3 regions of the Streptomyces sp. NPDC004721 genome follow, and region 1 is predicted to be linked to each of the others. Evidence: riboswitches for the same ligand, from Rfam matches in the RefSeq annotation. Region 1 holds a riboswitch; each other region holds the start of a gene.
The links. Region 1 has a riboswitch for cobalamin ahead of ACWEK3_RS24370 (cobalamin biosynthesis protein). Riboswitches for the same ligand answer to the same signal wherever they lie in the genome.
Positions count from the first base shown of each region.

Region 2: it holds a riboswitch for cobalamin, as region 1 does, so the genes downstream of both, ACWEK3_RS04705 ((2Fe-2S) ferredoxin domain-containing protein) here and ACWEK3_RS24370 (cobalamin biosynthesis protein) in region 1, are expected to answer to the same signal.
Region 3: it holds a riboswitch for cobalamin, as region 1 does, so the genes downstream of both, ACWEK3_RS20390 (ribonucleoside-diphosphate reductase subunit alpha) here and ACWEK3_RS24370 (cobalamin biosynthesis protein) in region 1, are expected to answer to the same signal.

Region 1 covers NZ_JBSGBZ010000027.1:59,944-66,876, reverse strand. Annotated here, with positions in the region: gene ACWEK3_RS24390 (alpha/beta hydrolase) at 1-1,126, opposite strand, end outside; gene ACWEK3_RS24385 (class II aldolase/adducin family protein) at 1,311-1,988, opposite strand; gene ACWEK3_RS24380 (anion permease) at 2,144-3,406, shown strand; gene ACWEK3_RS24375 (hypothetical protein) at 3,440-3,664, shown strand; cobalamin riboswitch at 4,072-4,216, shown strand; gene ACWEK3_RS24370 (cobalamin biosynthesis protein) at 4,317-5,258, shown strand; gene ACWEK3_RS24365 (cobyric acid synthase) at 5,255-6,763, shown strand; gene cobN (cobaltochelatase subunit CobN) at 6,760-6,933, shown strand, end outside.
Region 2 covers NZ_JBSGBZ010000004.1:91,009-97,941, reverse strand. Annotated here, with positions in the region: gene thiI (tRNA uracil 4-sulfurtransferase ThiI) at 1-1,034, shown strand, start outside; gene ACWEK3_RS04720 (enoyl-CoA hydratase/isomerase family protein) at 1,102-2,178, opposite strand; partial or broken gene ACWEK3_RS04715 (acyl-CoA dehydrogenase family protein) at 2,175-2,354, opposite strand; gene ACWEK3_RS04710 (cobalamin-binding protein) at 2,448-3,368, shown strand; gene ACWEK3_RS04705 ((2Fe-2S) ferredoxin domain-containing protein) at 3,400-3,798, opposite strand; cobalamin riboswitch at 3,859-3,981, opposite strand; gene ACWEK3_RS04700 (Fpg/Nei family DNA glycosylase) at 4,054-4,836, opposite strand; gene ACWEK3_RS04695 (hypothetical protein) at 5,221-5,868, shown strand; gene ACWEK3_RS04690 (DUF397 domain-containing protein) at 6,067-6,249, opposite strand; gene ACWEK3_RS04685 (helix-turn-helix domain-containing protein) at 6,246-6,933, opposite strand, start outside.
Region 3 covers NZ_JBSGBZ010000020.1:125,445-132,377, forward strand. Annotated here, with positions in the region: gene ACWEK3_RS20370 (bifunctional albaflavenone monooxygenase/terpene synthase) at 1-339, shown strand, start outside; gene ACWEK3_RS20375 (helix-turn-helix domain-containing protein) at 361-1,326, opposite strand; gene ACWEK3_RS20380 (hypothetical protein) at 1,420-1,674, shown strand; gene ACWEK3_RS20385 (ribonucleotide-diphosphate reductase subunit beta) at 1,587-2,600, opposite strand; gene ACWEK3_RS20390 (ribonucleoside-diphosphate reductase subunit alpha) at 2,600-4,951, opposite strand; cobalamin riboswitch at 5,075-5,211, opposite strand; gene ACWEK3_RS20395 (GNAT family N-acetyltransferase) at 5,274-5,780, opposite strand; gene mctP (monocarboxylate uptake permease MctP) at 5,858-6,933, opposite strand, start outside.

The sequences.
Region 1 (6,933 bases):
ACATCAGCGGCGTCAGGAAGCGCCGCAGGGCTTCCTCGTACCCCTCGGGGTCGGCGTTCCACATCGCGCCGTGCGGAGCGTTCGGCACCGTGTGCAGCGCGATCAGGTTGGGACGGCGCTCGGCGAGGCGGCGGGAGAGCTGCCAGGGGGCCACCTGGTCGCCCGGGCCGTGGAAGATCAGCGTCGGTACCGTGAGCCCCTCCGGGTCCGTCGCCGCGGCCAGGCGGTCGCCGTACAGACCGGTGCGCCCCTGCGCGGCGCGCACCGCGAGCGGCAGCAGCGGGCCCGGGGTGTGCCGCGCCCGGGCCAGGGCCCGCAGTGTCACCTCCCAGTTGAGCACCGGGGAGTCCAGCACCAGTCCGGAGATCCGCTCGCGCACCGCCGAGCGGGCGGTGGCGCGCAGCGCCATCGTGGCGCCGGTGGACCAGCCGTGCAGAACGATCCGCTCGGCGCCGTACCGCACGGCGTAGCGGATCGCCGCGTCCAGGTCGCGCCACTCGGTCTCGCCGAGGTGGTTCAGGCCGTCCGGCGGACGGGGCGCGCCGAGGTCGCCGCGGTAGGCGAGGGCCAGCACCGGGAAGTGCCGGCGGTGCAGGAACCCCATGATGTTCATGGGGAGTTCGCGGGTGGCGCCCAGGCCGTGCACCGCGATCACCCAGGTCTCGCGGACTCCGGGCACGAACCACGCGGGCAGGGGGCCGAGTTCGCCCGGTATGTCGACGTCGGCGTGCTCGATGCCGAGGGCGGAGCGCGGGTTGCCGACGTGCAGGTTCGGGGTGAGCCACACCTTGTCGCCACGGTGCAGGGCGCCGTGGGTGACGCGCTCCAGCCGGCGTACGACGGTGTCGGGCTGGTGCGGGGCGGTGGGCAGGACGGGGCCGACCACGGCGTGGGAGCCGTTGCCGGCCAGGCCGTAGGTGCCCGGGCGCAGGGAGGCCAGGTCCCGGGTGAGGCTGATCTGCCCGGCGGCCGTGCCGTGCACGCTGAGCCGGGGTTCGGTGGGCAGGGGCCGGCCCGGGAGCGCCTTGAGCGCGGCGTCGCTCGCGAGCCGGCCCGCGGCGACGCTCGCCGCGCCGGCCGCCAGGGCCGCGGTGACGGCCGCGGCCGTCGCTTTGACTGTGGGCACGGCTCCAGTGTCCTGGCGCACCCGGTCACCGGCCAGTGGGACGAAGGGTCGGGGTGACATGTCCGCGCGAGTTCCATGGAGAGCGGCGTTCATTCCGGCGCCGCCCGCACACGGGGCCGGCGCCACCGCACCGTCCGGCGTCGTTCCCGATTCCCGGCCCCGGCTCCCGCCCCTGTCCCTGCCCCTACCCCCGCCCCGGCCCCGGCCCCGGCCCCGGCTGTCCGTACACCCGCAGCCGCTCCCCCGCCTGGGCCAGTTGCTCCGGCGTCAGCAGAGCCGGCGTCAGGCCGGGGACGCCGGACGCCGCCAGCCACACACGGCACATCCACTCCAACTGGGCCGTACGGTCGTAGGCCTGGTCGAGGGTGGCACCGTAGGTGACGGTGCCGTGGTTGCGCAGCAGGCAGCCGGTGCGGCCGTCGAGGGCGCGCAGCATGTTCCGGGCCAGCTCCTCGGTGCCGTACGTGGCGTACGGGGCCACGCGGACGGGCCCGCCGAGGGCGCCGGCCATGTAGTGGATCAGCGGGAGCTCGGTGACGAGGGTCGAGACGGCCGTCGCGTGCACGGCGTGGGTGTGGACGACGGCACCCGCGTCGGTGCTGCGGTAGACCGCGAGGTGCATGGGCAGTTCGCTGGTCGGCACCAGTGTGCCGAGCACCTGCCGGCCGTCCAGGCCGACACCGGTGACGTCGTCGTCCGTGAGCCGGTCGTAGGGGACGCCCGAGGGGGTGACCAGCACGGTGTCGCCCACGCGGACGGACACGTTGCCGGAGGTGCCGACGACCAGTCCGTCGGACACCGTGCGGCGGGCCGCCGCGACCAGCGCCCGCCAGGCGCGGGCCGTCTCTCCGAGTTCGGTCATGTGCCGATCCTGCCAGGACGCCTCCCGCGAGCGACCGCTCTCTCCCCATCGGACCACGGGAACGGACACCCCGATGACCGACTCAGTTCATCTTCTGTTCACCCGGGTTACCTACGTTCAACGCGCCAATGACGCTCGAACGATTGCCTGGGTAAATGGAAAGCTTCTCGCTGATCCTCGCGATAGTGGTGATCACCGCACTCGCGTTCGATTTCACGAACGGTTTCCACGACACCGCAAACGCGATGGCCACGACCATCTCCACCGGTGCACTCAAGCCCAAGGTCGCGGTGGCCATGTCCGCCGTGCTGAACCTGGTGGGCGCCTTCCTCTCCGTGGAGGTCGCCAACACGATCTCCAAGGGTCTCGTCGACGAGAACGGCATCCGTCCCGAAGTCATCTTCGCCGCCCTGGTGGGCGCGATCCTCTGGAACCTGCTGACCTGGCTGGTCGGACTCCCCTCCAGTTCCTCGCACGCCCTCATGGGCGGTCTGATCGGCGCCACCATCGCCTCGGCCGGCTTCAGCGCCGTGCACGGCGGTGTCCTGCTCACCAAGGTCCTCATCCCGGCGGTCGCCGCCCCGGTCGTCGCGGGTCTGGCCGCACTGGTCTCGACCCGGCTGTCGTACGGCATCGGCGGCAAGTCGAATTCGAACGGCAAGGCGGCCGAGAAGGGCCACCGCGCCGGGCAGATCGCCTCCGCGGGCCTGGTCTCGCTGGCCCACGGCACCAACGACGCGCAGAAGACGATGGGCGTCATCACCCTCGCCCTGATCGCCGGCGGCGCCCTCGCCCCCGGCTCCAACCCTCCCACCTGGGTCATCCTCTCCGCGGGCCTGGCCATCGCGCTCGGCACCTACATCGGCGGCTGGCGCATCATCCGCACCATGGGCAAGGGCCTGACCGACCTTCAGCCGCAGCAGGGCTTCGCCGCCCAGACCAGCGCGGCCACCGCCATCCTGGCCTCCTCCCACCTCGGCTTCTCCCTTTCCACCACGCACGTCGTCTCCGGTTCGGTGATGGGCGCGGGCCTGGGCCGCAAGGGCGGCGTGGTCCGCTGGTCCACCGCGAGCCGCATGGCCGTCGCCTGGGCCCTCACGCTGCCCGCCGCGGCCCTGGTCGCGGCCGGCGCGGAGGCCGTGACGCGCCTCGGCGACTGGGGTACCTGGCTCGTCGCCGCGTTCCTCGTGGCCTCCAGCGCCGCGATCTGGAAGATCTCCCGCCGCGAGGTCGTCGACCACACCAACGTCAACGAAACCGAGGAGCCGGCCGGCGTGGTCACCCAGGCCATCGCGGCCGTCACCCCGCCCCCGGCCTCCCCGGTGACCGAGGAACTCACCGCCACGATCCCCGCCCAGGCCTCCGCACCCGCCGCTGATCCCGCGTCCGTGGCGACCCCGCCGGCCGCCACCGTCTGAGCCCGCGCCACAGGCAGAAGGAAGAGAAGCACCATGAAGATCGACTGGGTGGCCCTCGGCTCCGTCTTCGGCGTCAGCCTCGGCGTCACGGTGGGCCTCGTGGCCCTGTTCACCCTCGGCATCGCCGGCCTCTCCCGCCGCGAGCGGGCCGTCGCCGCGGGCCACGGCGGCGGGGCCCTCGCGGTCACCGGCGCCTACGCCTGCTTCGCCGCGTGCGCCGCCGCCGTGGCCTACGGGATCTACCTGATCGTGGCCTAGTTGTATTGCCCCGACAGACAACGTTCGCCCCGTCGCGACGCCCGGCACGCTCCCCCGAGCTCTTCGAGCAGGGGGGACCCCACTCGCCGCACCGGCCGAAAGCCCAAGTACGTCCAGTACGAGGACTTCCGGCCGGCACTCCCCCAAGCTCTTCGAGCAGGGGGTACCCCCAGAGCACGCACCAGACGCCGCTCCTTCACGGGCAAACGTTGCCTGCCGCGGCACTAGTGCTGCGACCGGCGCGGCCCGGACCCCGGCAACCGGGTCCGGGTCCGGGTCCCTCACGTCACCCGCCCTTTCCGGGCCGTCCCCACGACGGCCCGGAAAGGGCGGGTCTTCTGGTTCCCGGCGTCCGCGGTGTGGGCCTCATCTCAGTACCCCTGCGCAGGTCAACGGCAGGTTGACGGGTGTTCGCGGTGCGTGGTGGACTGCCGGAGCCAAGTACGGCGGCAGGAGAGGAAGTCCGGTGCGAATCCGGCGCGGTCCCGCCACTGTGACCGGGGAAGAACTTCCCCGGGAGCCAGGAACTCTCGCCGCCGGTCTCGTCGAACCAGGGCGTGGACACCCTGAGTGAGGACACATATCGCCATGCGCGGCTGCCGACCAAGGTTCACCAGCGTCTGTCCGACCGACCGCACGACCGGCTGACCCGATGGGTGCCGATCGCGACTTCGCGTACGGCGCCGCCGCCGGCCTCCTCGGTGACCTGCTCCTCGGCGATCCGCGCCGCGGGCACCCCGTCGCCGTGTTCGGACGGGCCGCGGGTGCCGTGGAACGCGCGCTGTGGCGGGACCACCGCGGCTGGGGCGCCCTGCACACCGCCGTGTGCGTGGGGGGCGTCGTGTCGTCGGCCGCGCTGGCCGTGTCCGCCGCGCGTTCCTCCCGTACCGCGTCCGTCGCGCTGACCGCCGCCGCCACCTGGGCCGTCGTCGGCGGGACCTCCCTCGCCCGTGAGGCGCGGGAGATCGGGCGCGCGCTGGGGGCCGGGGACGTCGAGGCCGCGCGGGCGCGGCTGCCGCATCTGTGCGGGCGCGACCCGCAGGCGCTGGACGCCGACGGGATCGCCCGGGCCGTCGTCGAGTCCGTCGCCGAGAACACCTCCGACGCGGTGGTGGGCGCGCTGGTGTGGGGCGCCGCCGCCGGTGTGCCGGGCCTGCTCGGCTTCCGCGCGGTCAACACCCTGGACGCCATGGTCGGGCACAAGTCCCCCCGGTACCGCCGCTATGGCTGGGCCTCGGCCCGGCTCGACGACCTCGCCGGATGGCCGGGGGCACGGCTCACCGCCGCCCTGGCGGCCGTCACGGGCGACGACCCGCGCGGTGCCGTACGGGCCTGGCGCTCCGACGCCGGGAAGCATCCGAGCCCCAACGCCGGTCCGGTGGAAGCCGCGTTCGCGGGGGCGCTCGGGGTGCGGCTGGGCGGCACGCTCTCGTACGCCGGGCGCGTTGAGCACCGCCCGGTGCTCAACGGCGCCGGACGCGCCGTCCGGCCGGGTGACATCGAGCGCGCGGTACGGCTCTCCCGCCGCGTGGGCTGGCTCGCGCTCGGCGTGTGCGCGGGCGTACGGCTGCTGAAGAGAGGACGGACGTCATGAGTGGCGGTCTGCTCGTCGCCGGCACCACCTCCGACGCCGGGAAGAGCGTCGTCACGGCCGGGATCTGCCGGTGGCTGGTGCGCCAGGGCGTGAAGGTCGCCCCCTTCAAGGCGCAGAACATGTCCCTCAACTCGTTCGTCACCCGGGAGGGCGCCGAGATCGGGCGGGCGCAGGCCATGCAGGCCCAGGCGTGCCGCATCGAGCCGACCGCGCTGATGAACCCGGTGCTGCTCAAGCCGGGCGGCGAGCAGAGCAGCCAGGTCGTCCTGCTGGGCAAACCGGTGGGCGAGTTGAGCGCGCGCGGCTACCACGGCGGGCGGCAGCAGAAGCTCCTCGGCACCGTGCTGGACTGCCTCGCCGAGCTGCGGAGCACGTACGACGCGGTGATCTGCGAGGGGGCGGGCAGCCCGGCGGAGATCAACCTGCGCCGGACCGACATCGTCAACATGGGGATCGCGCGCGGCGCCCGGCTGCCCGTGCTCGTCGTCGGCGACATCGACCGCGGTGGCGTCTTCGCCTCCTTCTACGGCACGCTCGCGCTGCTGTCGCCGGAGGACCAGGAACTCGTCGCCGGGTTCCTCGTCAACAAGTTCCGCGGGGACGTCTCGCTGCTCGAACCCGGGCTCGACATGCTGCACGCGCTCACCGGCCGGCGTACGTACGGCGTGCTGCCGTTCCGGCACGGGCTCGGCATCGACGAGGAGGACGGGCTGCGGGTCTCGCTACGGGGCGCGGTGCGGGAGTCCACCGTGGCGCCGCCGGTCGGCGAGGACGTGCTGCGGGTCGCCGTCTGCGCCGTGCCGCTGATGTCCAACTTCACCGACGTGGACGCGCTAGCCGCCGAACCGGGCGTCGTGGTGCGGTTCGTGGACCGGCCCGAGGAGCTGACCGACGCCGACCTCGTCGTCGTGCCCGGCACACGCGGCACGGTCAGGGCGCTGGAATGGCTGCGGGAGCGGGGGCTCGCACGGGCTCTGGCGAGCAGGGCCGCCGAGGGGCGGCCGGTGCTGGGCATCTGCGGCGGCTTCCAGATCCTCGGCGAGCACATCGAGGACGACGTGGAGAGCCGCCGCGGGCACGTCGACGGGCTGGGCCTGCTGCCCGTACGGGTCGGGTTCGCCCGCGAGAAGACCCTCACCCGGCCGCGGGGCGAAGCCCTCGGCGAGCGGGTCGAGGGATACGAGATCCACCACGGGGTCGCCGAAGTCACCGGCGGGGAGCCCTTCCTGGACGGCTGCCGGGTCGGGGCCGTCTGGGGCACGCACTGGCACGGCTCGCTGGAATCGGACGGCTTCCGGCGCGCGTTCCTGCGCGAGGTGGCGGCCGCCGCCGGACGCCGTTTCGTGCCGGCGCCCGACACCTCGTTCGCCGCGCTGCGCGAGGAGCAGCTCGACCGGCTCGGCGACCTGATCGAACAGCACGCGGACACGGACGCGCTCTGGCGGCTCATCGAGTCGGGCGCGCCGCAAGGACTGCCTTTCATTCCACCGGGAGCGCCCGCATGAGCACAGTGTTGTTGTTGTCGACCGCCGACACCGATCTGCTCGCCGCCCGAGCCTCGGCCGCCTCCTACCGGATCGGCAACCCGACCCGCGTGGACGTCGGCGAGGAGCTTCCGGGGCTGCTCGACGGCGCGGACGTCGCCGTCGTACGGCTGCTCGGCGGCAAGCGCGCC
Region 2 (6,933 bases), on a different contig from region 1:
TGGAGCGGGCCCGGCGGGTCGTCGGCTTCAACTCCGTCGAGCCGGCCGTACGGGTGCCCAGCACCCTCGACGGCATCACGGCGGCGGCGATCGACGCCCTGCGTGCCGTGAGCGGCGAGCGCCGGGGGCTCCGCTTCGCCGTGCGGGTGCGGCGGCGGGACAAGCAGTTCCCGCTGACCTCTTCCCGCATGGAAGTGTTCCTGGGGGCCCGGGTACTCGACGCCGTGCCCGCGCTGACGGTCGACCTCACCACGCCCGGCGTGACGCTGAACGTCGTGATCGACCACAAGGAGACGTACCTCTCCTGTGAACGCCTCCCCGGTCTGAGCGGGCTGCCCGTCGGGGCCAGCGGGCGGGCCCTGGTCCTGCTCTCCGGCGGCTACGACTCCCCCGTCGCCGCCCACCGGGCCATGCGGCGCGGACTGGCGTGCGACTTCGTGCACTTCAACGGCGCTCCCTACACGAACCCGTCGTCCGTGTACAAGGCGTACGCCCTGGCCCGTGAGCTGAACCGCTGCCAGCCGCCCGGAACCCTGCACGTCGTCGCGCTCGGCAAGGCGCAGAAGCAACTCGCCGTGGCAGGGGCCGGGCGGCTCCAGGTGGTCGCCCAACGCCGGCTGATGGTGCGCACCGCCTCCGCGCTGGCCGACCGTATCGGTGCCCAGGCGCTGGTGACGGGCGACAGCCTCGGGCAGGTCGCCAGTCAGACGCTGGCCAACCTGGTCGCGGTGGACGAGGCGGCGGCGCTGCCCGTACTACGTCCGCTGATCGGCTGGGAGAAGCAGGAGATCATCGACGAGGCCCGGTCCATCGGCACCGCCGGCATCTCGGTCCTCCCCGACGAGGACTGCTGCAGTCTGCTCGCCCCTCCCCGGGTCAGCACCGGGGCGCGGCTGCCACACCTGCGGTCGGTCGAGCAGCGCCTCGACCTGGAGGAGGTGGTCGAGGCGCTGCTCGGCTCGGCTCAGGTGCTCCGGCCCGGAGAGGACGAGGAGGCCCCGGTCTCCGGCGACGGCTGCCCGGCGCCTGCCTGACCGGGTGGTCGACGTGCCCCGGGCGAGGCGCCGATGTGCGCCCTTCCGAGGAACGCGACGGTCCTCCTCACCAGGCCGCCTCCGCGGTGGCGCCAGAGCCGGCGAGGCCCAGTTCACGGTCGCCGAGCGGGGCGAAGAAGCGGTTCACGTCGGCGTCGGTCACCTCGGCGAGGGTGTCGGGGGACCAGCGCGGGTCGCGGTCCTTGTCGATGACCTGGGCCCGGATGCCCTCCACCAGGTCGGGGCTGCTCAGGGCCGCGCAGGAGACGCGGTACTCCTGGTCGAGGACCGGCTCCAGCGATCCGAGACGGCGGGCGCGGCGCACGGCGGCCAGGGTGACCTTCACGGCGGTCGGTGACCTGGTGAACAGGGTTTCGGCCGCCTCCTTGGCGGCGGGCTCGCCGTGGTCGAGCAGCCGGCTCACGATGTCCTCGACCGTCGCGCCGGCACAGCAGGGGTCGATCCATTCCCTCTGCCTCTCCAACTCCCCTTCCGGCAGCGGTCGGGCATGGCGCGCCAGCACCTCCCGTACGGGCGTGCCGGCGAGGTCGTCGATGAGGGCCGGCAGGGCCGCTGACGGCACGTAGTGGTCGGCGAGCCCGCAGAGCACGGCGTCGCCGGCGCCGATCTGCGTACCGGTCAGCGCGAGATGGGTGCCCAGTTCCCCGGGGGCGAGGGCCAGCAGATGGGTGCCGCCGACGTCGGGTATGAAGCCGATGCCGGTCTCCGGCATCGCGATCCGCGAGCGCTCGGTGACGATGCGGACGCTGCCGTGCGCGGAGACGCCGACGCCGCCGCCCATCACGATGCCGTCCATGACGGCGACGTACGGCTTCGGATAGCGGGCGATACGGGCGTTGAGGCGGTACTCGTCGCGCCAGAAGGCGGCCGAGGCGGCGCCGTCCCCGTCGCGGACGTCGTCGTGGACGGCGCGGATGTCACCGCCCGCGCACAGGCCGCGCTCCCCCGCGCCGGTGACGACGACGGTCTCCACGACCGGGTCGTGCTCCCAGGCCGTCAGTGCCGCGTCGATGCGGCACACCATCTCGTGGGTGAGGGCGTTGAGGGCCTTCGGCCGGTTGAGGGTGATGTGGGCGGCCCGTCCGTCGGTGTGGACCAGGACGGGTTCCTCGGCGGCGGTCATCCGAACGCCTCCGTCAGGCCGCGGGCCACGATGACACGCATGATCTCGTTGGTTCCTTCCAGGATCTGTTGCACGCGCAGGTCAGGGACGATCTTCTCAAGGCCGTACTCGCCGAGGTAGCCGTAGCCGCCGTGCAGTTGGAGCGCCCGGTCGGCGGCCGAGTGGCCGGTGTCGGTTCGTGCGATCACGCCGTGCATGCCCTGCACGCCGGGCGCCGGAATCGCGGATCCGCGAGGTCCACGGGTCCCGGAGCCTCCTACAGTCGACGTATGCGCATCGTCTCCCTGCTGCCCGCCGCGACCGACATCGTCGCCGAACTCGGACTGTCGGAGCAGTTGGCCGGCCGTACCCACGAGTGCGACTGGCCGCCGCGCGAGGTCGCTTCGGTACCCGTGGTGACCGGGGCCGACCTGGACCAGGACGCGCTCACCAGCCGGGAGATCTCCGACGCCGTCGGCGGGTCGGCGCACTCCGGCTCGTCGCTGTACACGCTGGACACCAAGGCTCTGGCCGCCCTGCGCCCCGACGTGGTGCTCACCCAGGACCTGTGCGACGTGTGCGCGGTGTCGTACGAGAAGGTCAGCCGGACCGTGCGGCTGCTCGACGCCGACACTCGAGTCCTCAGCCTGGAGCCGCGCACGCTCGACGACGTACTGGACTGTCTGGTCACCGTCGGCGACCTGCTCGGCGTGCGCGAGCGCGCGCAGCGGCGCCGGGGCGAGTTGCAGGCGCGCCTCGCCCGGGTGCGCGACGCGGTCGCCGGCCTCGACCGGCCCCGGGTCGTGGCGATCGAGTGGCTCGACCCGCTGTGGCCTGCCGGACACTGGGTGCCCGAGCAGATCACCACCGCCGGAGGTGAGCCTCTCCTCGCCGCGCCCGGCGAGCACACCAAGCCGATGACCTGGGAGGCGGTACGCGCCGCACAACCGGACGTGGTCCTCCTCCTGCCGTGCGGCTTCCCACCTGAACGCACCCTGCGCGAAGCCGCGTTGCTCACCGCGCTGCCCGGCTGGACGGATCTGCCCGCCGTTCGGTCCGGCCGCGTCTGGGTGCTGGACGGGCCGTCCTACTTCAACCGGCCCGGCCCCCGCGTGGTGCGCGGCGCGGAGGTACTCGCCCAGGTCCTGCACGGTGTGCCGGCCGGCGAGGCGGTCACACCGGTCGAGGCCCGCCCGTTCCCCGGCCGGTGACGACGGGCCGGCCTCCTCGCGCGTGCGGGCTTCAGGAATCCGTGGCACGTCGTGGCGGTGTGATGGCGTAAAGGTCGAGGATGTCCGGCAGGGGAGCCACGCCCCGGCCTCCGGCGCGCACCCAGGCGACGATGTCCTCGGTCGCGTCCGCATCGTTGACGAGTCCGAGCCAGACCGGCCGCGCACCGGCGGCCCGGCCCGCGGTGGACGGCTGGACCACGATGACGTTCGCCTGCTCGCACACGTCGAGGCAGTCGGAGATGCGCACCGGCACCTCCGCTCGCAGCCGCGCGGTCTGCGCCGCGTGATCGACCCCGGTCACCTTGGGGCTGCCGCAGCAGCAGTCCCGGCACACGACGACCCGGCACGGCACCGAACCGCTCCCCGTCACGGCACCGCCCGGTGCCTCGTCCGTCGGCCTCTCGGGCACGCCGCACCACTCCCCTCCCGGGGAGATCCGCCCCGGTGTCGCTCGAGGAGGCGACCGCGTGAGTCTCCTGGCTCCCGGGTCTTCACTCGTCCCGCCTTCCCACCCCGGGCGGGGCAGTGGCCTTCCGGAACTCGCTCACCGGTCACAGTGGCGGGACCGCGCCGGATTCTCACCGGCTTCCTCGGACCGCCGTCGCCATTTGTCGCCGATCATCATCCCATTGCCGTTCGCTGACTTGAGAACGGCCCGCTTCGTTCATTTCTGGCACTGCGGGCACCAGACCGTGCGGCGGCCGCCGACGCGGTTCGAGCACAGAGGCCACCCGCAGCGAGGACACATCGGCTCGCTGTCGTCCCTGTGCCCGGTGAGCCAGGAGCGCCTCGGCGGCACGCACCCGGCGCGCACGGACGTCTCAAGGACCCGGCCCATCCCCTCATAGACACGCCGGATCTCGGTCTCGCTCAGGTCGCGCGCGGGAGTCCGCGGAGGGACACGGGCCCGCCAGAGGATCTCGTCGGACAGGAGGTTCCCGAGACCCGCGATCACGGACTGGTCCATCAGCGCGGTCTTGACGGCGCGCCGTCGTCCCGACAGCAGCTCCCTGAATTCCGGCGCGCGCACGGTGAGGGCGTCGGGACCGAGACCGTCCGTGATCCGTTCGATCTCCGTGTCGCCGGCCAACCGCACGCCCTGCAGCTTGCGTTGATCGCGATAGCGGAGGTGCCGGGAACCGTCGATCGTCAGCAGGACGCGGTCGTGCGCCTCTACCGGTTCGTCCGGGGAACAACACCGCAGCGACCCCGTCATGCCGAAATGCCAGACAAGGGTGGGACCGCCGTCGTCCGTCGGCACGAACAACCACTTTCCCTGCCGCCACGCCTCCCCCAGTCGCCTGCCCACCAGCTCCCTCCGCAGCCGCTGTGCGCTGACACCGCGCAGAACCCCCGCGTCCCGCACCTCGACGTCCGTGACACACCGGCGCCGGCCGCAGGTCATCAGCACCTCGCGGAATCCCTCGACATCCGGCAGTTCGGGCATGCGTTCGTCCCGGCTCTTCGTCGTACGGTCGTCAGGCCGCCACACGCGGTGACGGGTACCCGTGGAGGGCGAGCCCACGCGCTCGGCACTCCGCATCCGGGCGTCATGCCTCCGATCGGATGATCGCCGGTTTGACGGACGGCTCGACCGGGATACCCATGGCCCGTGATCCCGTCCAAGGTCGACGACACGCTGCCCGAGCTGGCTCCCTTCGTCCACGCCGTACAGGGCCGAAGGCCCGACGACGGCACGTGGTGCGAGGCGTGGACGGTGCCGGCTACTGAGCCATCGTTGCTTTTGGGCTGACCCGGCCCACGGCCTAGCGGCGCTTCACCCAGCGGGTGTGGCTGCCACGGCGAACAGCCCCTCGTAGGGTGGACCGTCATGGCCGAGTCTCACCCGCTGCTGGGCATGTTCCTCGATGCTGCCGACGGCCGCTTCCCGCCTGCAGACGGCCGCGTAACAGTTCTTCCGCCTCTGCCGGGTGGGCTGGAGTGCTCGGTCGCCTTCACCGGGCACGCCGTGGTCGCCACCGCCCTGTCCACTTCCGACATCCAGGCTCAAGGACCCGACGGTTACGGGGCTTCAATGGCTCCTGATTTCCTGTGCTACCTCGCAGGTCGTGAGGGGTGGATCGACAGTGTCGACGCGACACTCGTTGCGCGTGGCGTGCCGGCCCCTCGCCGCCTGCCTGAACGTCTTGACGTCGATGACCACCCGCGCGTTCGTCATGCTCAGGCTCTGCGTACTGACGTCCGTGTCTACGGAGATGAACGCGGCCTTGTCACACTGGCCGGTGGCCTGGCTGGGCGGCGCGAGATGAGCATCGAACTCAACGACCCTGGTAGCAGCACGGCTGGGCTCGGTCGCTCCCTGCTGCGTGACGCGCTCACCTTGCTCCCCGCCGGTGAGCCGGTTTTCGCCGCTGTCGCCCCAGGCAACGCTCGATCCCTTCGAGCTTTCCTCGCGGCTGGTTACAGCCCCCTGGGCAGCGAGGTCATCATCCGTCCCAAACGGCCGGCCTCGGGGTAGACCCGCATCCGCGCCCAGACCCTGGGCTGATCCTCGCCCAAGAGCGGGGCCGGGTCACCGTTTCCGCCAGGGCAGCCCAGATCAACATGGCCGCGCCGATGCCGAGCATGGCCAATACCCAGGGGTTCAGCAGCGCGTCCACCGAACCCCCCGCTCGTCGTCTGATGCAGTCCGCCTCCGGCGTCCTGACGCGTCGCACTACACCACGAGACCGAGGAAATCCGCCCACGCCGAGGAGGCGACCTCGAATCGCGGCCCGTCGCTCTGCTTGGAGTCGCGTACGTGTACGGCACTGGGGGCGTGTGCGACTTCCACGCAGCTGTCGCCTTCGGACCCGCTGTAGCTGCTCTTGAACCAGTCCAGCTCACGGTTGGTGTTCATAGCGCTCCTCGCATCCGCTGCAACAACTCCGCCGAGTCCGCGGGGGACAGGGCCTGCGAGCGCATCTTGGCATAGCGCATCTGCATGACGCTCACCGCTTCTCGGTCGGAAACCAGCTGCCCGGTCTTCTGCCCTTCCGAGTACCCCAACCACTGACGCTCCGGGGTCTCCAGAAGCTGCATCGGCCCGTCCGTACCCGCGTGGTGCGGCTGCCGCTGCGGCATGATCTGCAGCTCCACGTTCCACGGTTCCGTGCGGACGAGGAGGTGGTCGAGCAGTTCTCGGGTGACCTCCTCACCTCCCGTGTGCCGCAGCAGTACCGACTCCTCGACAATGAAACTGAACGCGACCGGCGGCCTGCGCGTCAACAGTTCCTGCCGCGCCAGCCGGGCGGCGAGCCGCTCCTGGAGCTGCTCCTCCGTAGGCGGAGGCGGCACGTTGAGCATCACCGCCCGCGTGTAGGCCTCGGTCTGGAGCAGCCCCGGCACGACCCGGCACTCGTACGTGCACAGGCTGACCGCCGTCTCCTCCAACTGCGCCCACTCCCGGAACCAGACCGCCAGCCCCCGCTGCCGCCCCACGTGCCGGGCCACCGCGCGCAGCACACCGAACGACTCCAGCGCCTCCTCGGCCCGTTCGACGAAGAGCGCGGTGGGCATCCGCCGGCCCTGCTCGACAGAAGCG
Region 3 (6,933 bases), on a different contig from region 1:
GAACTCGGTGGCTATCGCATTCCGGCCGGAGCGGACATCATCTACAGCCCTTACGCCGTCCAGCGCGATCGGCGCTCGTATCCGGACAACCTGGAGTTCGACCCGGACCGCTGGCTTCCCGAACGAGCCAAGGACGTACCGAAATATGCCATGAGCCCGTTCGGTGTGGGTAACCGCAAGTGCCCCAGCGACCACTTTTCGATGGCGCTTCTGAGTCTGTTCACCGCCGCGGTGGCGACGAGGTTCCGTTTCGAGGAGGTTCCCGGGTCGGACGGCACGCCCCGGGTCGGTATCACCCTGCGGCCGCAGAAGATGCTGGTGCGGCCGGTGCTCAGATGACGTGAGCGGCGCGGCGCGCGTTCAGGCGGCCTGCGGGCCCCGGAACGCGCGCCGGTAGGAGTTCGGGGTGGTGCCCAGCGCGCGGACGAACTGGTGCCGCAGCGCCGCCGCGGTGCCGAACCCCGTACGGTCCGCGATCGTGTCCATGGTCTCGTCCGTCGCCTCCAGCAACCGCTGTGCCAGCAGCACGCGTTGGCGCAGCAGCCAGCGGTACGGAGTGGTGCCCGTCTCCTGCTGGAAGCGGCGGGCGAAGGTCCGCGGCGACATATGGGCGCGGGCGGCGAGCTGTTCGACGGTGACCTCCTGGTCCAGGTTCTCCTCCATCCAGACCAGCACCTGGCCGACCGTGTCGCAGGAGGACTTCGGCAGTGGCCGCTCGATGTACTGGGCCTGCCCGCCGTCGCGGTGCGGGGGCACCACCATCCGCCGGGCGATCTTGTTGGCGACCTCCGGGCCCTGCTCCTTGCGCACGATGTGCAGACAGGCGTCGATGCCGGAGGCGGTGCCGGCCGAGGTGATCACCGGGTCCGCGTCCACGTACAGCACGTCCGGCTCGACCATCGCTCGCGGGAAGCGCCGGGCCAGTGCGTCCGCGTGCCTCCAGTGCGCCGCGCAGCGCCGCCCGTCCAGCAGGCCGGCGGCTCCCAGCACGAAGACGCCCGAGCAGACGCTGAGCACCCGCGCGCCCCGGTCCACCGCCCGGCGCAGCGCGTCCAGCAACTCGGGCGGGTAGCCGCGCGAGGTGATGGCGTCCGTGGCCGGCACCGTGATCAGGTCGGCCTCCTCCAGCCGGTCCAGGCCGTGCGGTGTCGAGACCGTGAGGCCGGGGACGTGGGTGCTCAGCGCCGGGCCCTCCGCGGAGACCACCGCGAAGTCGTAGACCGGCAGCCCCTCGTCACTGCGGTCGAGTCCGAACACCTCGCAGACCACGCCGAGTTCGAAGGGGTGCACTCCGTCCAGCAGCACGGTGGCCACGTTCTTCAGCATGGCTCCAGTGTGCCCCCGCGGTGGCAGGATTTTGAAGGTGTACGGCAGTCCTGCCACTCACGGTAAGGAGCGTCCGGCGCGACAGTGGTGTCCATGACTACGACACAGACGCAAGGCCTGATCTCGATGCTCGTCGTCCTCGGACTCCTGGTCCTCATGGTCCTGCCGTCGGTGGTCGGCATCGTCCACGACCGACGTGCCGACCGCCGGATCCGTCAGGCCCACGAGGACCGGGAGGCCCGCGAGAGCCGCGACGAGGCTCAGAAGTCCTCGTCCAGGTCGACGGTGCCCTCCACCGCCACCTGGTACGCCGACGGGCGCCGCTCGAAGAAGTTGGTCAGCTCCTGAACGCCCTGGAGCTCCATGAAGGAGAAGGGGTTCTCGGAGCCGTACACCGGAGCGAAGCCGAGGCGCGTCAGGCGCTGGTCGGCGACGCACTCCAGGTACTGCCGCATCGAGTCGGTGTTCATCCCCGGGAGGCCGTCACCGCACAGGTCGCGCGCGAACTGGAGCTCGGCCTCGACGGCCTCCCGCAGCATGTCGGTGACCTGCCGCTGGAGGTCGTCGTCGAAGAGGTCCGGCTCCTCCTTGCGCACGGTGTCGACCACGTCGAAGGCGAAGGACATGTGCATCGTCTCGTCGCGGAACACCCAGTTGGTGCCGGTGGCCAGACCGTGCAGCAGGCCGCGGCTGCGGAACCAGTAGACGTAGGCGAAGGCACCGTAGAAGAACAGGCCCTCGATGCACGCGGCGAAGCAGACGAGGTTGAGCAGGAAGCGCCGGCGGTCCGCCTTCGTCTCCAACTGGTCCAGCTTCTCCACCGAGTCCATCCACTTGAAGCAGAACTCGGCCTTCTCCCGGATGGAGGGGATGTTCTCCACCGCGGCGAAGGCCGCGGCGCGGTCCTCCGGGTCGGGGAGGTAGGTGTCCAGCAGCGTCAGATAGAACTGGACGTGCACGGCCTCCTCGAACAGCTGCCTGCTCAGGTACAGGCGCGCCTCGGGAGAGTTGATGTGCTTGTAGAGCGTGAGCACCAGGTTGTTCGCCACGATCGAGTCACCGGTGGCGAAGAAGGCCACCAGCCGTCCGATCAGGTGCTGCTCGGCCGGGCTCAGCTTGGCGAGATCGGCGACGTCCGAGTGGAGGTCGACCTCCTCCACGGTCCAGGTGTTCTTGATGGCGTCCCGGTAGCGCTCGTAGAAGTCCGGGTAGCGCATCGGACGGAGCGTCAGCTCGAAGCCGGGGTCGAGCAGGTTCTTGGTCTCGCTGGTCATTACTGGCAGGCCTCGCAGGACTCGGGGTTTTCCAGGGAGCAGGCGACCGCCTCGGGGTCCGGCGTCGTCTGGACGGGGACGGTGGCGCGAGCGGCCCGCGCGATCCGGGTCGCGGGGCGGGAGCGCAGGTAGTACGTCGTCTTCAGGCCCTGCTTCCAGGCGTAGGCGTACATCGAGGAGAGCTTGCCGATGGTCGGCGTCTCCATGAACAGGTTCAGGGACTGGGACTGGTCCAGGAACGCGGTGCGGGCCGCGGCCATGTCGATCAGGCCGCGCTGCGGGATCTCCCACGCCGTGCGGTACAGCGTCCGCACGTCCTCGGGGATCCAGGCGAAGTCCTGCACCGAGCCGTTCGCCTCGCGCAGCGCCTCGCGGGTCCGGGCGTCCCAGACGCCGAGCGCCTTCAGATCGTTCACCAGGTACGAGTTGACCTGAAGGAACTCCCCGGAGAGCGTCTCGCGCTTGAAGAGGTTGGAGACCTGCGGCTCGATGCACTCGTACACGCCCGCGATCGAGGCGATGGTGGCGGTCGGGGCGATGGCGAGCAGCAGCGAGTTGCGCATGCCGACGGCGGCGATCCGCTCGCGCAGGGCCGCCCAGCGCTCCGGCCAGGTCAGCTCGACGTCGTAGTGGTCGGGGTGCAGCACGCCCCGGGCCGTACGGGTCTTCTCCCACGCGGGCAGCGGGCCCTCGCGCTCGGCGAGGTCGGCCGACGCCTCGTACGCGGCGAGCATGATCCGCTCGGCGATACGGGTGGACAGGGCCTTCGCCTCCGGGGAGTCGAAGGGCAGCCGCAGCTTGAAGAAGACGTCCTGAAGGCCCATGGCGCCCAGGCCCACCGGCCGCCAGCGGGCGTTGGAGCGGCCCGCCTGCTCGGTCGGGTAGAAGTTGATGTCCACCACGCGGTCGAGGAAGGTGACGGCGGTGCGGACGGTCTCGTCCAGCCGCTCCCAATCGATGTCCCCGCCGGCCACGAACGCGCCGAGGTTGACCGAACCCAGGTTGCACACCGCCGTCTCACCGTCGTCGGTGACCTCCAGGATCTCCGTGCAGAGGTTGGAGGAGTGGACGACGTGGCCGGGCTGTGCCGTCTGGTTGGCGGTGCGGTTGGCGGCGTCCTTGAAGGTCATCCAGCCGTTGCCGGTCTGCGCGAGGGTGCGCATCATGCGGCCGTACAGGTCGCGGGCCGGCATGGTCTTCCTCGCCAGGCCCCGCGCCTCCGCGGCGCGGTACGCGGCGTCGAACTCCTCGCCCCACAGGTCGGTCAGCTCCGGCACGTCCGCGGGGGAGAACAGCGACCACTGCCCGTCGGCGTTCACCCGGCGCATGAACTCGTCCGGGATCCAGTGCGCGAGGTTGAGGTTGTGCGTCCGGCGGGCGTCCTCGCCGGTGTTGTCGCGCAGCTCCAGGAACTCCTCGATGTCCGAGTGCCAGGTCTCCAGGTAGACCGCGGCGGCGCCCTTGCGCCGGCCGCCCTGGTTCACGGCGGCCACCGAGGCGTCCAGGGTCTTCAGGAACGGCACGATGCCGTTGGAGTGCCCGTTGGTGCCGCGGATCAGCGAACCGCGGGAGCGGATGCGGGAGTAGGCGATGCCGATGCCGCCGGCGTGCTTGGACAGACGGGCGACCTGGAGGTAGCGCTCGTAGATCGAGTCCAGCTCGTCCCTGGGGGAGTCGAGCAGGTAGCAGGACGACATCTGGGGGTGACGCGTACCGGAGTTGAAGAGCGTGGGGGAGGAGGGCAGGTAGTCGAGGCGGCTCATCAGCCCGTAGAGCGCCTCGACCTCGTCGACCGACCGCGCGGTGTCGTCCTGCGCGAGACCCGCCGCGACCCGCAGCATGAAGTGCTGCGGCGTCTCGATCACCTTGCGGGTGATCGGGTGCCGCAGCAGGTACCGGCTGTGCAGGGTGCGCAGGCCGAAGTAGCCGAAGCGGTCGTCGGCGGCCCGGTCGATCAGCGCGTCCAGGCGGTCGGCATGGGCGCGTACGAACTCGGCGGTCCGGTCGGCGACGAGGCCCTCGCGGTGGCCCACGGCGACCGAGTCGGTGAAGGAGGCGACGCCCTGGGAGGCGGCCTCGGCGCGGACGGCGAGGGTCAGCAGCCTGGCCGCGAGCCGGGAGTAGGCGGGGTCCTCGGAGATGAGCCCGGCGGCCGCCTCCGTGGCCAGCTCGCGCAACTCGGCCTCGTCGGCCCGCGCCGACCGGCCGCGCAGCGCGGCGGCGGCGACCCGGCCGGGGTCGGCGTCGGGGAGGTCGGCGGTCAGCTCGGTCAGGGTCCGCAGCAGTACGGCACCTGGACCGTCGGTTTCCGGAGCTGTGACTGAAACCGGGTCTGCTGGCGCGATGGTCACGTGGAGCTCTCCCTCGCTCGGCACGGGGCCTCGCCGAGGGCAGGGGGCGGCACACGAGCGCACGCGGCGCCGCGTCCACCGGCCCATTCCACGAGGCCCGGACGTCAGGGCACCCGGACCGGACGGCCGGGCGCACTGTCGGCAGGTCCTCGGACTGACGCTCGTGGCGGCCCATGGGGGCATACGCGCACGAGTACACCGTTGCGGGACAGTTCCGGATTCGCACCGGATTCCCCTGCGGCGACAGTGAGCACGAGCATACATCTTGTGCTGAGTGAGTCGGGCACCCCCATATGTTGTGCCGCGTCGACTCCGGAACGTGTCAGAATGTCAACTCGTAGGTGAGCAGCATGATGTCGTCCAGGTGCGGGAGGGGGTTCCAGTCCCGGCCCGGCGTGCGGACGAAGCCCAGACGCTCGTAGATGCGGTGGGCGGTGTGCATGGTGCCCTGGGTGGACAGCACCACGCGGACACAGCCCTCCACGGCCCGTGCCCGGTCCAGGCAGGCCCGTACGAGGGCCTCGCCGACGCCTCGGCCGCGCGCCGTGTGCGCGACCGCGAGCATCCGTATCTCGGTCTCCCCGGGACCGGCGAGGTCGGCCATGGGGCCCGTGCCGGGGACGAAGGTCACGCCGCCGAGCACCGTCCCGTCCGCCACCGCCACCAGCACCTCGGCCGCGGCCGCCCGCTTGGCCACGTCCCGCAGCTCGCCGAGATACCCGTCGCTCTCACCGAAGTCGAGGAGCCCGTCCCGGAGATAGGCCTGGGCGGTGATCTCACCGAGGGTGCCGTACTCGCCGGGTTCCACCGGCCGGATCACGATGTCCATGGCCCGAGTGTGCCGCACGGGCACGGCAGCGGGCCGCCGGATTTCTCCGGCGGCCCGTGGGATGCCCCTCCCGGGTGTCAGTGGGGCGCCGCCGCCGTGGTCGGCGGGAGCTCCACCTCGACGCCCGGGTCGCCGGCGTCCGCCGTGTAGTCCTCGGGCCGGGTCTCGTCCACGCCCTGAGGCGCCTTGACCGCCCTCAGTACGAACGTCAGGACCACCGTGACGACCGCGTTGAGCACGAACGCCGTCAGACCGATGTAGCCGATCTCGCCGATGCCCGGGATCTCCTTCGCCGAGCCGCCGAAGTGCTTCTGCGTCGGCGAGGCGACCCCGTAGGCGGCGACCGTGCCGTAGACCATGCCGACCGCCCAGCCCGCCAGCAGCGCCCAGCGGTGGAACCAGCGGGTGAACAGGCCGCCGACCAGGGCCGGGAAGGTCTGCAGGATCCAGATGCCGCCGAGCAGCTGGAAGTTGATGGCGACCGTCTTGTCCATGGTCAGGACGAAGACCAGCGCGCCCACCTTGACCAGCAGCGACACGATCTTGGAGACCCGGGTCTCCTCCTTCGGCGTCGCGTGCGGGCGGAGGAAGTCCTTGTAGATGTTGCGGGTGAACAGGTTCGCGGCGGCGATCGACATGATGGCCGCCGGCACCAGCGCGCCGATGGCGATCGCCGCGAACGCCACCCCCGCGAACCAGTCCGGGAACATGTTCTCGAACAACTGCGGAATGGCGAGCTGGCCGTTCTTCACCTGCACGCCCGCCGCGATCGCCATGAAGCCCAGCAGGGCGAGCAGGCCCAGCATCAGCGAGTACAGCGGCAGGATCGTGGTGTTGCGGCGGATCACCTCGCGGCTGCGCGAGGACAGGGTCGCGGTGATCGAGTGCGGGTACATGAACAGCGCGAGCGCGGAGCCCAGGGCCAGCGTGGCGTACGTCCACTGGCCGGCCGCCGCAGGCACCAGGCCGCCCGTCCCCGACTCGCTGAACTTCTGGTCCGCCTTGGCGAACACCTCGCCGAAGCCGCCCAGCTTGATCGGGATGTAGATGATGGCCACCGCGATCACGATGTAGATCAGGGTGTCCTTCACGAACGCGATCAGCGCGGGCGCGCGCAGTCCCGACGAGTAGGTGTACGCCGCCAGCACACCGA